Regions from separate parts of the Bacillus sp. S10(2024) genome, predicted to be linked through region 3. Evidence: predicted binding sites of a transcription regulator. Region 3 holds the regulator's gene; each other region holds the start of a gene.
What was found. The regulator CtsR, encoded in region 3, represses protease genes until heat stress. The targets are predictions, from matches to a motif close to ATGGTCAATAAAGGTCAAACA.
Positions count from the first base shown of each region.

Region 1: a site for CtsR is predicted at 2,059-2,079, ahead of clpP (ATP-dependent Clp endopeptidase proteolytic subunit ClpP). Genes of this name have one in related genera too.
Region 2: a site for CtsR is predicted at 2,183-2,203, ahead of clpB (ATP-dependent chaperone ClpB). Genes of this name have one in related genera too.

Region 1 covers NZ_JBFLUR010000002.1:3,922,022-3,926,286, reverse strand. The annotation lists gene spoVAD (stage V sporulation protein AD) at 1-358, shown strand, start outside; gene spoVAE (stage V sporulation protein AE) at 362-712, shown strand; gene AB1280_RS19870 (DUF1657 domain-containing protein) at 724-930, shown strand; gene AB1280_RS19865 (DUF421 domain-containing protein) at 951-1,826, shown strand; gene clpP (ATP-dependent Clp endopeptidase proteolytic subunit ClpP) at 2,126-2,707, shown strand; gene AB1280_RS19855 (HPr family phosphocarrier protein) at 2,935-3,192, opposite strand; gene whiA (DNA-binding protein WhiA) at 3,214-4,164, opposite strand.
Region 2 covers NZ_JBFLUR010000002.1:2,339,494-2,343,758, forward strand. The annotation lists gene clpB (ATP-dependent chaperone ClpB) at 1-2,163, opposite strand, end outside; gene AB1280_RS12005 (YjzC family protein) at 2,559-2,738, opposite strand; gene AB1280_RS12010 (Cof-type HAD-IIB family hydrolase) at 3,133-3,942, shown strand; gene AB1280_RS12015 (competence protein) at 4,041-4,181, shown strand; gene AB1280_RS12020 (DUF3813 domain-containing protein) at 4,181-4,265, shown strand, end outside.
Region 3 covers NZ_JBFLUR010000002.1:3,455,232-3,459,496, forward strand. The annotation lists gene clpC (ATP-dependent protease ATP-binding subunit ClpC) at 1-374, opposite strand, end outside; gene AB1280_RS17610 (protein arginine kinase) at 388-1,461, opposite strand; gene AB1280_RS17615 (UvrB/UvrC motif-containing protein) at 1,466-2,014, opposite strand; gene AB1280_RS17620 (CtsR family transcriptional regulator) at 2,111-2,572, opposite strand; rRNA gene rrf (5S ribosomal RNA) at 2,838-2,953, opposite strand; rRNA gene AB1280_RS17630 (23S ribosomal RNA) at 3,004-4,265, opposite strand, start outside.

The DNA of each region.
Region 1 (4,265 bases), 470 kb from region 3:
ACGACAAATCGACGCATCCTACTATGATTTAATTGTAACGGGCGATCTCGGTCATGTAGGACGTGAAATTGCCTTCGACTTACTACGTAAGCAAGGAACATCTATACGAAGTGAACAATTTCAAGATTGCGGATTACTCATTTACAGAGACGACCAACCTATCTTAGCTGGAGCAAGTGGCCCGGGTTGCTCAGCAACTGTTGTGTATGGGCATTTACTAAACCGGATGCAAAAAGGAGAGTTTAGCAAAATACTTGTAGTTGCTACCGGGGCCTTACTTTCCCCATTAACTTTCCAGCAACAAGAAACGATTCCTTGTATCGCCCATGCAGTATCCATTGAAGCTGGAGGTGTATAATACATGATCTTTTTTTGGGCTTTTGTAATTGGTGGCCTCATTTGTGTCATTGGACAAATTATGTTCGACGTCTTCAAACTTACTCCTGCTCATACAATGGCGACACTTGTTGTCATTGGCGCTATATTAGATGGATTTAATTTGTATGAACCATTAATTGATTTTGCCGGAGCAGGTGCAACGGTTCCTATTACAAGCTTTGGGAACGCTCTCGTTCACGGTGCAATGGCAGAAGCGGCTGAGCATGGCATCATTGGCGTTATAACAGGAATGTTTAAAGTAACAAGCGCTGGTGTATCCGCCGCAATTATCTTCGGATTTATTGGAGCTTTATTATTTAAACCAAAAGGATAAGAGGTGTTCTCATGACCGTTGTTGCAAGCGTAAAAACATGCCTTGCTAGTTTGAAAGGTGCACAAGCAAGTTTAAGTGCCCTTTCACAAAACTCTGCTGACCAAGAAACAAAGCGCGTTTTTCATGAATGTATGTTAGAAATGGATAGTATCATCGCTGATATACAAGGGCGGGTTTCAACATTAGAACGAGAAGAGCCACAATATAAAGGATTTTAGGAAGACTGGAGGGAATATACATGCCTAACATTCACATACCAGAATGGCCACTTGTCATTATACGTTCTTTATGTGTCTTAATTGTTTTATTCGCCATTACGAAATGGCTTGGCAAAAGACAAATCTCTCAACTTTCCTTTTTTGAATACATAGCAGGTATGACAATTGGTGATATCGCTGCAGAAGTATCGACAGGGTTGGAACAAAACTTCTTCCACGGTATTTCCAGTATGCTGGTTTTTGCTATCATACCCTTTTTCGCAGGACTAATTTCCTTAAAAAATAAGACGGTACGAGATTTTGTAGAGGGGAAATCCACTATTTTTATAAAAGATGGAAAAGTACTCGAAGATAATTTAAAAAAGGAAAAATATACAAGCGACGAACTACTAGAGCTTCTGCGAAAAAAAGATGTATTCAACATAACCGATGTTGAATTCGCTATATTAGAGCCGAGCGGTGAATTAAACGTATTATTAAAGAAAGACAGACAACCATTAACTGCAAAAGATATCGGATTAAAACTACCAAATGAAAAAGAAACGCACACAGTTATTATGGATGGAAACATAATGGATGAACCTCTTGCCGCAAGCGGTCATAACCGCGCTTGGATTCGTACTGAACTCGAAAAAATGGGAGTTGCAATCGACAACGTATTCATTGGACAAGTCGACTCCTACGGTCAACTAACTGTCGACATATACAACGATAAAATTCAAATGCCTTCTCCCCAAGACAAACCGTTATTACTCGCTTCCTTAAAAAAGTGTCATGCTGATCTTGAACTCTTTTCTTTAGAAACGAAATCACATACCGCCGCGAACATGTATGTAAACAACGCCAAGAGGCTAGAGGAAATTTTAAATAAAGTAACGTATTTACTGAAAGAATAGTACGAAAAAGAACGCTTATATATGTAATGGCGTTCTTTTTTTATTTATTGTTACACCGACCGCTTCTATGCATGAACAGATGCTCCCACCCACCTAAAAAAGAGGGGTTTTCATAGGCATGTTTAAATTCATACAATTCGGTTATGATGAGGAAGGTACAGAAGAAGGGAATTCCTTATTTATAGCGAATTAACATGATACACCTACATATTTTTTAAAACTGAAGTGGTTTCGTTTGACCTTTATTGACCATAATTGTATTATAAAACTAACAAATGTGTTAAAGGAGGAAGTTACACATGAATTTAATTCCTACAGTTATTGAACAAACAAATCGCGGGGAACGTGCTTACGATATTTACTCTCGTTTATTAAAAGACCGCATCATCATGCTTGGCAGCGCAATTGATGACAACGTAGCAAACTCAATCGTTTCTCAGCTTTTATTCTTAGAATCACAAGACCCAGAAAAGGATATTCATCTATATATCAACAGTCCTGGTGGATCTATTACAGCAGGTATGGCAATTTACGATACAATGCAATTCATTAAACCAAACGTATCTACAATTTGCATCGGCATGGCTGCATCTATGGGTGCTTTCTTACTTGCAGCTGGTGAAAAAGGAAAACGTTTCGCGCTTCCAAACAGTGAAGTTATGATTCATCAACCACTTGGCGGTGCACAAGGACAAGCGACGGAAATCGAAATCGCTGCAAAACGTATCCTATTCTTACGCGATAAGCTAAACAAAATTCTTGCTGAGCGTACAGGTCAAGATTTAGAAGTAATTGAACGTGACACAGAGCGTGACAACTTCATGACAGCAGAAAAAGCGTTAGAATACGGCTTAATTGATAAAATCTTTACAAACCGTTAATCGCGTATACAAAAGAGCTATCATTCATGATAGCTCTTTTTCATTTATCAGCGCTTTTCTCACTGATGGAAAGCCTGCCCAATCGGGCCTTTACGAGCAGTTTTCTTCCACGTGATTTCCCGGTCTTTACTGCCTACGAATAGCAGGATAAAGATCCTTCGACCATGTTAGACAGCCACAGACACTCCACATACAGTAAAAAGCTATCGCACATTCGCGATAGCTTTTTACTGTTCTTTTTGCACATAAGCAACAAGCGCTGCTAATGCTTCTATCTCATCTGATCCTTCTGTTGTAATCGTAACTTCACATCCGGATCCAACAGCTAAGCTCATAATCCCCATAATACTTTTAGCATTAACTGTTTTCCCATCTTTCTCCATAAAAATATCAGATTGAAAACGATTTGCTTCTTGTACAAACAACGCTGCCGGACGTGCTTGTAATCCAGTTTTCAACAGCACCTCTATCCGTTTTTGAACCACTGTCCCATTCCCCTTTGCCTTTTATTTTTTTACAACCGCTTCACCAGCGCGTAATTTCTCCGCAATGTCATCAATTTTACGCAAACGATGATTAATACCCGATTTACTAATGTTTCCCCCAGATACCATTTCTCCTAGTTCTTTCAATGTAACATCTTGATAATTAATACGCAGTTCTGCGATTTCACGTAATTTATCTGGTAAAAAATCAAGTCCAACAGTCTCTTCAATATAACGAATGTTTTCAATTTGTCTTAAAGCTGCACCAATCGTTTTATTTAAGTTTGCTGTTTCACAGTTCACAAGACGATTTACAGAATTACGCATATCTCGCACAATACGAATATCTTCAAACCTTAAAAGGGCGCTATGAGCCCCAATAATATTTAAGAACTCAGTAATCTTTTCGGCTTCCTTTAAATACGTAATGTACCCTTTTCGCCTTTCTAACGTCTTACTGTTTAACGCAAATTCATTCATCAGCTCACATATTGCATCATTATGTTCCTTGTATAACGAGAAAACTTCTAAATGATACGATGATGTTTCCGGATTATTAACAGAACCGCCGGCTAAAAATGCTCCGCGTAAGTACGAACGTTTACAACACTTTTTCTCAATTAATTCTTTTGAAATATCACGAATAAACGAAAAATCCTCTCGTACAATGTGCAAATCTAATAAAATTTCACGCGCTTTTTCAACTAAACGAACGATGTACACATTATTTTTCTTTAAGCGCATTTTCTTACGCACAAGTAGCTCAACTGTCACGCTATATCCTTTTTTTAATAATGTATAAATTCTCCGTGCAATCGCTGCGTTTTCCGTTTGAATGTCAATGATTACACGACGGTTTGAAAAGGAGAGTGAACCGTTCATACGAAGTAATGCTGACAATTCTGCCTTCTCGCAGCATTCCTTCATTTCGAGCTTTGTTAGCTCCTTCTTTGTTTCTGATGCAAAGGACAACAGTTTCACCTCCTAGCAATACTTACTACCCTAAATGAATTTGTAGCGCTACCTCAAAGAAGTAACGCCTTATACCATGCAAGCTTTTTCAAGCTTTGATT
Region 2 (4,265 bases), 1.1 Mb from region 3:
CACTGTATTTTTAAAATCAACTGTACGTCCTTGCGAATCTGTAATACGACCATCATCCAACATTTGCAATAAAATATTAAACACTTCCGGATGTGCTTTTTCAATTTCATCTAATAAAATAACAGAATACGGTTTACGGCGCACAGCTTCTGTTAATTGGCCGCCTTCTTCATATCCGACATACCCAGGAGGCGCTCCGATTAATCGAGATACGGCATGCTTTTCCATGTACTCAGACATATCAATTCGAATGATTTGTTCTTCGCTATCAAATAATGACTGCGCCAATGTTTTCGCAAGTTCCGTTTTCCCAACACCTGTCGGTCCTAAGAAAATGAACGAACCAATCGGACGATTTGGATCTTTAATTCCAGCACGAGCGCGCAGCACTGCATCCCCCACAAGACCAACCGCCTCTTCTTGTCCGATGACACGCCCTGATAATATTTGCTCTAAACGAAGTAACTTCTCACGTTCTCCTTCTACGAGCTTTGCAATCGGAATACCAGTCCAGCGCGATACGATATTTGCAATTTCTTCTTCACTTACTTCTTCACGAAGAAGACGGTTGTCTTGCTGTTTATTCGCACTTGCTTCTTCCGCTTCTTTCAATTCTTTTTCTACAGCTGGAATTTTGCCGTGACGAAGCTCTGCTGCTTTATTTAAATCGTAATTTCCTTCCGCTTCTTCTAGCTCCCTTCGCAAACGCTCTAAGCTTTCGCGTAAATCGCGCACCTTATGAATTTCTTCTTTCTCTTTTTGCCACTGCGCCCGCATTCCACTCGCTTTTTCTTTTAAATCCGACAACTCACGCTGCAATGTTTGCAGGCGCTCCCTACTTGCACGGTCCGTTTCTTTACTGAGCGCAGCCTCTTCAATTTCTAACTGCATAATACGACGCGTGATTTCGTCTAGCTCTGTTGGTAACGAATCAATTTCTGTCCGAATCGTTGCACATGCTTCATCAACTAAATCGATTGCTTTATCTGGTAAGAAACGATCAGAAATATAACGATCCGATAACGTTGCAGCTGCGACAAGAGCACGATCATGAATATTCACACTATGGTAAATTTCAAATCGTTCTTTTAAACCGCGCAAAATAGAAATCGTATCTTCAACTGTCGGCTCTTCAGCTAATACTTGCTGGAAACGACGCTCTAATGCTGGATCTTTCTCAATATATTTGCGATATTCATCAAGCGTTGTCGCCCCGATGCAATGCAGCTCTCCACGCGCTAACATTGGTTTTAACATATTTCCGGCATCCATTGCTCCTTCTGTTTTACCAGCGCCTACAATGGTATGCAGCTCGTCGATAAATAATAAAATCTTTCCTTCACTCTTTTTAATTTCATTTAAGACCGCTTGCAAGCGCTCTTCAAATTCACCGCGGAATTTCGCACCTGCAACAAGCGCGCTCATATCAAGCGCAAAGATCGTTTTATCTTTTAACCCTTCCGGTACATCTTTACGAACAATACGTTGCGCTAATCCCTCAACGATTGCTGTTTTCCCAACACCAGGTTCACCAATTAATACAGGATTATTTTTTGTTTTACGCGACAAAATGCGAATCACACGGCGGATTTCACTATCACGTCCAATGACTGGATCAATTTTCCCTTGTCTTACTTCCGCTACTAAATCACGACCATATTTCTCTAAAGCTTCGTATGTTACTTCTGGATTTTGACTCGTCACTTTTTGATTCCCCCGAACTTCTGTTAATGCTTGCAATAACGCTTCTTTTGTAATACGAAGTGACGCAAATAACTCACGTATATCACTCGTTCTCTTTTCATCACATAATGCAAGAAGAATATGTTCCACTGAAATATAATCATCTTGCAAATGCTTCGCTTCTTCTTCAGCTCTTACAAACAGCCCCTGAAGTGCGCTTGTAATATAAACCTTGCCTACTTCTGCGCCGCCTCCTGTAACCGATGGCTTTCGCTTTAGTAAGCGTTCTGCCGCCTGCACCAACTGATCTATATTTATATTCATCTTTTGAAAAATACGTATTGCTAATCCATCTTGCTGCTGAAGAAGCGCGGCTAAAAGATGTACAATATCAATATCTTGATGATGATGCTTAGTAGCAATTGATTGTGCACCCATAATCGCTTCTTGTGTTTTTGTCGTCATTCGATTTAAGTCCATCGTGCCACAACTCCTTTATAGTTTGACTTTTTTTGACCTTTGATTTGATTATACGACAAATTACCTATTTTATTCAACGATGAGAACTTTATGACGATCTTATTTTTTGTAACTACTCGACCATACATTTCATTCAGGAGTTTGGTAAGGGGGATGATTCCGGTGAAAATACACCCCTTATTATCTATAAAAAGTTATTTTCATTTTTAGCATATAGATGTTTTCAGCCTTTGCGTGTGACAGGAAAAGGCCTTGACCGCTCCTATACATAACCAGTCCCTCCCTGGCCATTTAAAAAAATGCTCTTTTGCCTTTTTTTCATAGAGTGACTGAGTTGTTATCTTTTTTTACTTATTTACCATAAGAAATCCCGCAGCTTATAACTGCGGGATTTCTTATGGTCTTCGTTTATATGTCCATTGTCTATTTTGGTTTGTAACTTCCGGAAATTTATCTCCAGCAGAGAGCTTTACCATTTTTGGATCCTTAACCATACTCCCTGTTTCACCAATTTCAACATAGATACCATCATTGGGTGCTTTTTGACCAGCTCGGAATCGATGACTTTGTCCCATATTCATTCTCCTTCCATTCCATTATTACATCTTTAGTATGTCCCATTTTACAAAACCTTTTCTGTTATGTTTAGGAAACCATGCTCATATAATGAAATTACACATTTTAGCAGGAGATACATCAGTATATGTAGAAACAAAAAAAACTGGCCATAAAGACCAGCATCAAAGGAGAGTCAAACAACTTATACGAGAAGATTACATTCTCATTATAAACATGATACCCCCAGCTTTGTAACCCCTTTCACAAATTGTACAAAAGGAAAGGAACATTATTCGAACTTTCAGAATAAAACTTGACTTTTCTCGATACCAATGACAAATAGTAGACAACGTGATCGTGCAGGAATTAAGATGAATATACACAAAACTTTTTATAAAAGGTGTGAGACGCATGAAAAAACAACATTTAATTGCATTAGATTTAGATGGCACTTTACTTACAGATCAAAAAATAATTTCAGCTCGTACAAAACAAACCATTGCAAAAGCAAAAGAACAAGGCCATATCGTTGTGATCTCAACGGGCCGTCCATTTCGTGCGAGTCATGCATATTATAAAGAACTTGGCTTAAATACACCGATTGTAAATTTCAACGGCGCATACGTTCATCATCCACTTGATACGAACTGGGGAATGCATCACTCTCCACTTGAACTTACTACTGCACAAGAAATCGTTCGTACGTGTATGGAATTTGGAGTGGAAAATATTTACGCAGAAGTAATTGATGATGTATATATGAAACAACTTGATGAAGACAAAAAACATATTTTTGAGTTCGGATCACCCAAAATTTTCACAGGTGATTTACTCAACATTTTACAAGATCATCCAACTTGCTTATTAATTGATGCACATGAGTCAAAATCAAACTTTATTCGTCAACATTTAACAGATATGCATGCAGAAGTAATCGATCACCGTAAATGGGGAGCTCCTTGGCCGATTATTGAAATCGTGAAAAGCGGGTTAAATAAAGCAATTGGCTTACAAAGAATTTCAAATTACTACCATATCCCAAAAGAGCGTATCATCGCGTTTGGTGATGAAGATAACGATTTTGAAATGATTGAATTTGCTGGACACGGAATCGCTATGGGGAATGCCATTCCAGAATTAAAATCATTAGCAAATCACATAACGTTATCAAATGAAGAAGACGGCATTGCTCTTTATTTAGAGGAGGCACTTGGATTGTAAGGTGAAAATTCCCTACTTATAGTATGACGCCAATCGCACATACTATAGAAGACACAGCAAATGTGTCCATGCTTTTCTGCTAAAAGGGGGCATTACGAATGGGTAAAAAGAACAAATCAAAACGTTTCGTGCAACAAGGGACAGATTCTGTTATGAAACACGATGCAAGATTCCCATACCGTGGTACATTAGCTGAAGCAGAAAAAGAACGAAATAACTCTTCTCTCGGAGGGTTCTAATGAGTAACTTACTATTCCAACAAGCACGAGATGCCGTCTCAAAAGCTGTATCTTGTTCCAATGACAGCGAACAGCAAGCACTTG
Region 3 (4,265 bases):
TTTAAAACACGGGCTGCAACCCCTTCTCCTTCGCGAATAAGACCAAGTAAAATATGCTCCGTTCCCACGTAAGAATGACCTAGTTTACGCGCTTCATCCATAGACAACTCTATCACTTTTTTTGCACGTGGCGTATAGTGAACTGTTTGAGACATCTCCGTACCACGCCCAATTAGCGCCTCTACTTCCTTTTGAACTTTCTCCGGGCTTAATCCAAGTGCGACTAATGCTTTCGCAGCAATTCCTTCTCCTTCTCGTACAAGACCGAGTAAAATATGCTCCGTACCAATATTATTATGACCAATGCGAATTGCTTCTTCTTGGGATAACGCTAATACTTTTTGTGCTCGTTCTGTAAATCTTCCAAACATCATATAAATCACACTCCTACTTCGCTCGATTTTGTTCAATTTGTAATCTTTCACGAATAAGTGCTGCTCTGCGGTAATCTCTTTCATCAGGTTGCAGTGGACCACCAGCATATTGCTGCAAAATTCCCGGCTGTGTAAGTATCATTAACTCTGTTAAAATATTTCTGGATATATTTTCGATATATCCAATATCAATGCCAAGTCGCACATCCGATAAACATGTTGCAGCCTCAGCTGATTCAATTAAGCGACTATTTGCCAATACACCATACGAACGATATACCTTATCCTCAAGCTCTACGCTTGAGTTTTTCATGATTGATTCTCTCGCTGCTCGCTCTTGTTGAATAAGTTGCTGAACAACACTTTTTAAATCTTCTACAATATCTTCTTCAGGTTTTCCTAGTGTCATTTGATTCGAAAGTTGAAATATATTTCCTAACGCTTCACTACCTTCACCATATATTCCTCTTACCACTAAACCAAGTTGATTAATCGCTTGAACGATACGGTTCATTTGTCCTGTTAAAACAAGAGCGGGCAAATGTATCATCACTGAAGCTCGTAAACCCGTTCCTATATTTGTAGGACAACTCGTTAAATAACCAACTTGTTCATCAAATGCGTACTCAACCTGACTTTCTATCCAATCATCAATGCGATTTGCACTATGCAGCGCTTCTGATAACTGTAATCCTGGAAATAAACATTGAATGCGAATATGATCTTCTTCATTAATCATAATGCTTACTTGTTCATTCTCAGATAATAAACAAGCACCATATTCTGTTCCCACTAAATCCGGGCTTACAAGGTGCTTTTCTACTAATACTCTACGCTGCAACGGCTGAATGCTATTCATTTGTAAAAGTTCAAATATCCCAAAAGGTTCAACTATTTGATTAGTAAACCTTTCTTGAAACACTTTAATCATTTGCTCCGCTTCTTCATTTATTAACATAGTCGGGAATTGGTAATCTCGTATATTCCGAGCTAATCGAACACGACTGCTTAAAACAATATCAGAATCAGGACCATCTTCCCTCATCCACGGACTAATTGCTTCGTTCATAATTCGATCAAGTGACATAGAACTATTCCCCCTCTCTATGCTCACGAAGCTGGTTTTCTAAGCTGCGAATTTTATCACGTAATTCTGCAGCCTGTTCAAACTCTTCTTGGTGTATACATTCATGCAATTTTAGTTTTAAATCATCTAATTCTTTTTTTAGATGAATATTTCCTCCTATACGGTTAGGAATTTTCCCATTGTGACTTGTATACCCACCATGAAGCCGCTTTAACATTGGTTGCAATTGTTCTTTAAATGTTTCATAACAAGAAGCGCAGCCAAATCTACCGATCTTTGCAAATTGCGAATACGTCATATTACATTTCGAACATTGCAACGGCTCTGTATCTGAAAAGCCCTTTGTTTTTTTCTTAAGTGTAGGTTCTTCAACATGCAGTAAACCTGCTAATAAATTATGAAATGAAAAACTAGACTTATTTGATTGAAAGAAAGACGTATATCCATTTTCTTGTGCACACCGCTCGCAAAGATGAATCTCCGTCTTTTCTCCATTCATTACTTTTGTAAAATGTAGCGTTGCTGATTGTGAATTACAGTTTTGACAAATCAACGTATTTCCCCACCTTTACAATAGGAACGAATTATGAATTTATAACCTTATTCGTTCAACTAACCTTTAGGAGATAGATTATTCCTAAAAGAAATTTTACTTATATTTCAGTGTTCTAAGCATCGCTCGAAGTATACGTGCTCGCAGTTCATCTCGAAGCGGTAAGTCTGTTAGTAATACAGATCGATCTAACACACTAAACATAAGCTTTGCTTCCCTGCTTGTAACAATGCCTTCTTCAGCTAAACGCCTTATTATACTCTCAGCGCTTGACTGAGCAATACTATACTGAATCATTTGTAACATTTGATCAATAATGTCTATATCATCATGCAATTTGACTTTTATAATGCGAATGTAACCTCCGCCACCTCGTTTACTTTCCACTACAAATCCTCTTTCTAACGTAAAACGAGTATTAATAACGTAGTTAATTTGAGATGGCACGCAATCAAACTTATCAGCAATTTCGTTTCTTTTAATTTCAATTGCATTATTATTACTTAAGTCAATAACTTGCTTTAGATATTGTTCAATAATATCAGATATATTTCTCATTTATCCTCCACCTTTATTGACTTTGACTATCTTTGACTTTAATTATATACGTATTAAAAAATTTTGCAACTCTTTTGCTTCCTTCTCTATCCTATCCATATTTTCTCACGTTTAATCAGCCGTTCTTTATTTTATGAATAAGGAATATAAAGTTTCCTAATTATAAAATGAACTTCCATCCCAGAAGATTTTCAATTCATTTTTTACAGAATATTTACAGAATAAACAACAAAAAAAGACGAGTCTACTGACTCGTCTTTCATTTGCCTGGCAACGTCCTACTCTCACAGGGACAAAGTCCCAACTACCATCGGCGCTAGAGAGCTTAACTTCCGTGTTCGGTATGGGAACGGGTGTGACCTCTCTGCCATCATTACCAGACTTATGAAGGTATATTCCTTCAAAACTAGATAACATTTGCTTCATATTATATGGTTAAGTCCTCGATCTATTAGTATTCGTCAGCTCCACGTGTCACCACGCTTCCACCTCGAACCTATCAACCTGATCATCTTTCAGGGATCTTACTAGCTTAACGCTATGGGAAATCTCATCTTGAGGGGGGCTTCATGCTTAGATGCTTTCAGCACTTATCCCTTCCGCACATAGCTACCCAGCTATGCCCTTGGCAGAACAACTGGTACACCAGCGGTGCGTCCATCCCGGTCCTCTCGTACTAAGGACAGCTCCTCTCAAATTTCCTACGCCCACGACGGATAGGGACCGAACTGTCTCACGACGTTCTGAACCCAGCTCGCGTACCGCTTTAATGGGCGAACAGCCCAACCCTTGGGACCGACTACAGCCCCAGGATGCGATGAGCCGACATCGAGGTGCCAAACCTCCCCGTCGATGTGGACTCTTGGGGGAGATAAGCCTGTTATCCCCGGGGTAGCTTTTATCCGTTGAGCGATGGCCCTTCCATGCGGAACCACCGGATCACTAAGCCCGACTTTCGTCCCTGCTCGACTTGTAGGTCTCGCAGTCAAGCTCCCTTATGCCTTTGCACTCTACGAATGATTTCCAACCATTCTGAGGGAACCTTTGGGCGCCTCCGTTACTTTTTAGGAGGCGACCGCCCCAGTCAAACTGCCCACCTGACACTGTCTCCCGGGTCGATAAGACCCGTAGGTTAGAATTTCAATACAGCCAGGGCGGTATCCCACCAGCGCCTCCACCGAAGCTAGCGCTCCGGCTTCAAAGGCTCCCGCCTATCCTGTACAAGCTGTACCAAAATTCAATATCAGGCTACAGTAAAGCTCCACGGGGTCTTTCCGTCCTGTCGCGGGTAACCTGCATCTTCACAGGTACTATAATTTCACCGAGTCTCTGGTTGAGACAGTGCCCAAATCGTTACACCTTTCGTGCGGGTCGGAACTTACCCGACAAGGAATTTCGCTACCTTAGGACCGTTATAGTTACGGCCGCCGTTTACTGGGGCTTCAGTTCAGAGCTTCGCTTGCGCTAACCCCTCTCCTTAACCTTCCAGCACCGGGCAGGTGTCAGCCCCTATACTTCGCCTTACGGCTTCGCAGAGACCTGTGTTTTTGCTAAACAGTCGCTTGGGCCTATTCACTGCGGCTTTCCGTTAAGAAAGCACCCCTTCTCCCGAAGTTACGGGGTCATTTTGCCGAGTTCCTTAACCAGAGTTCTCTCGCACACCTTAGGATTCTCTCCTCGCCTACCTGTGTCG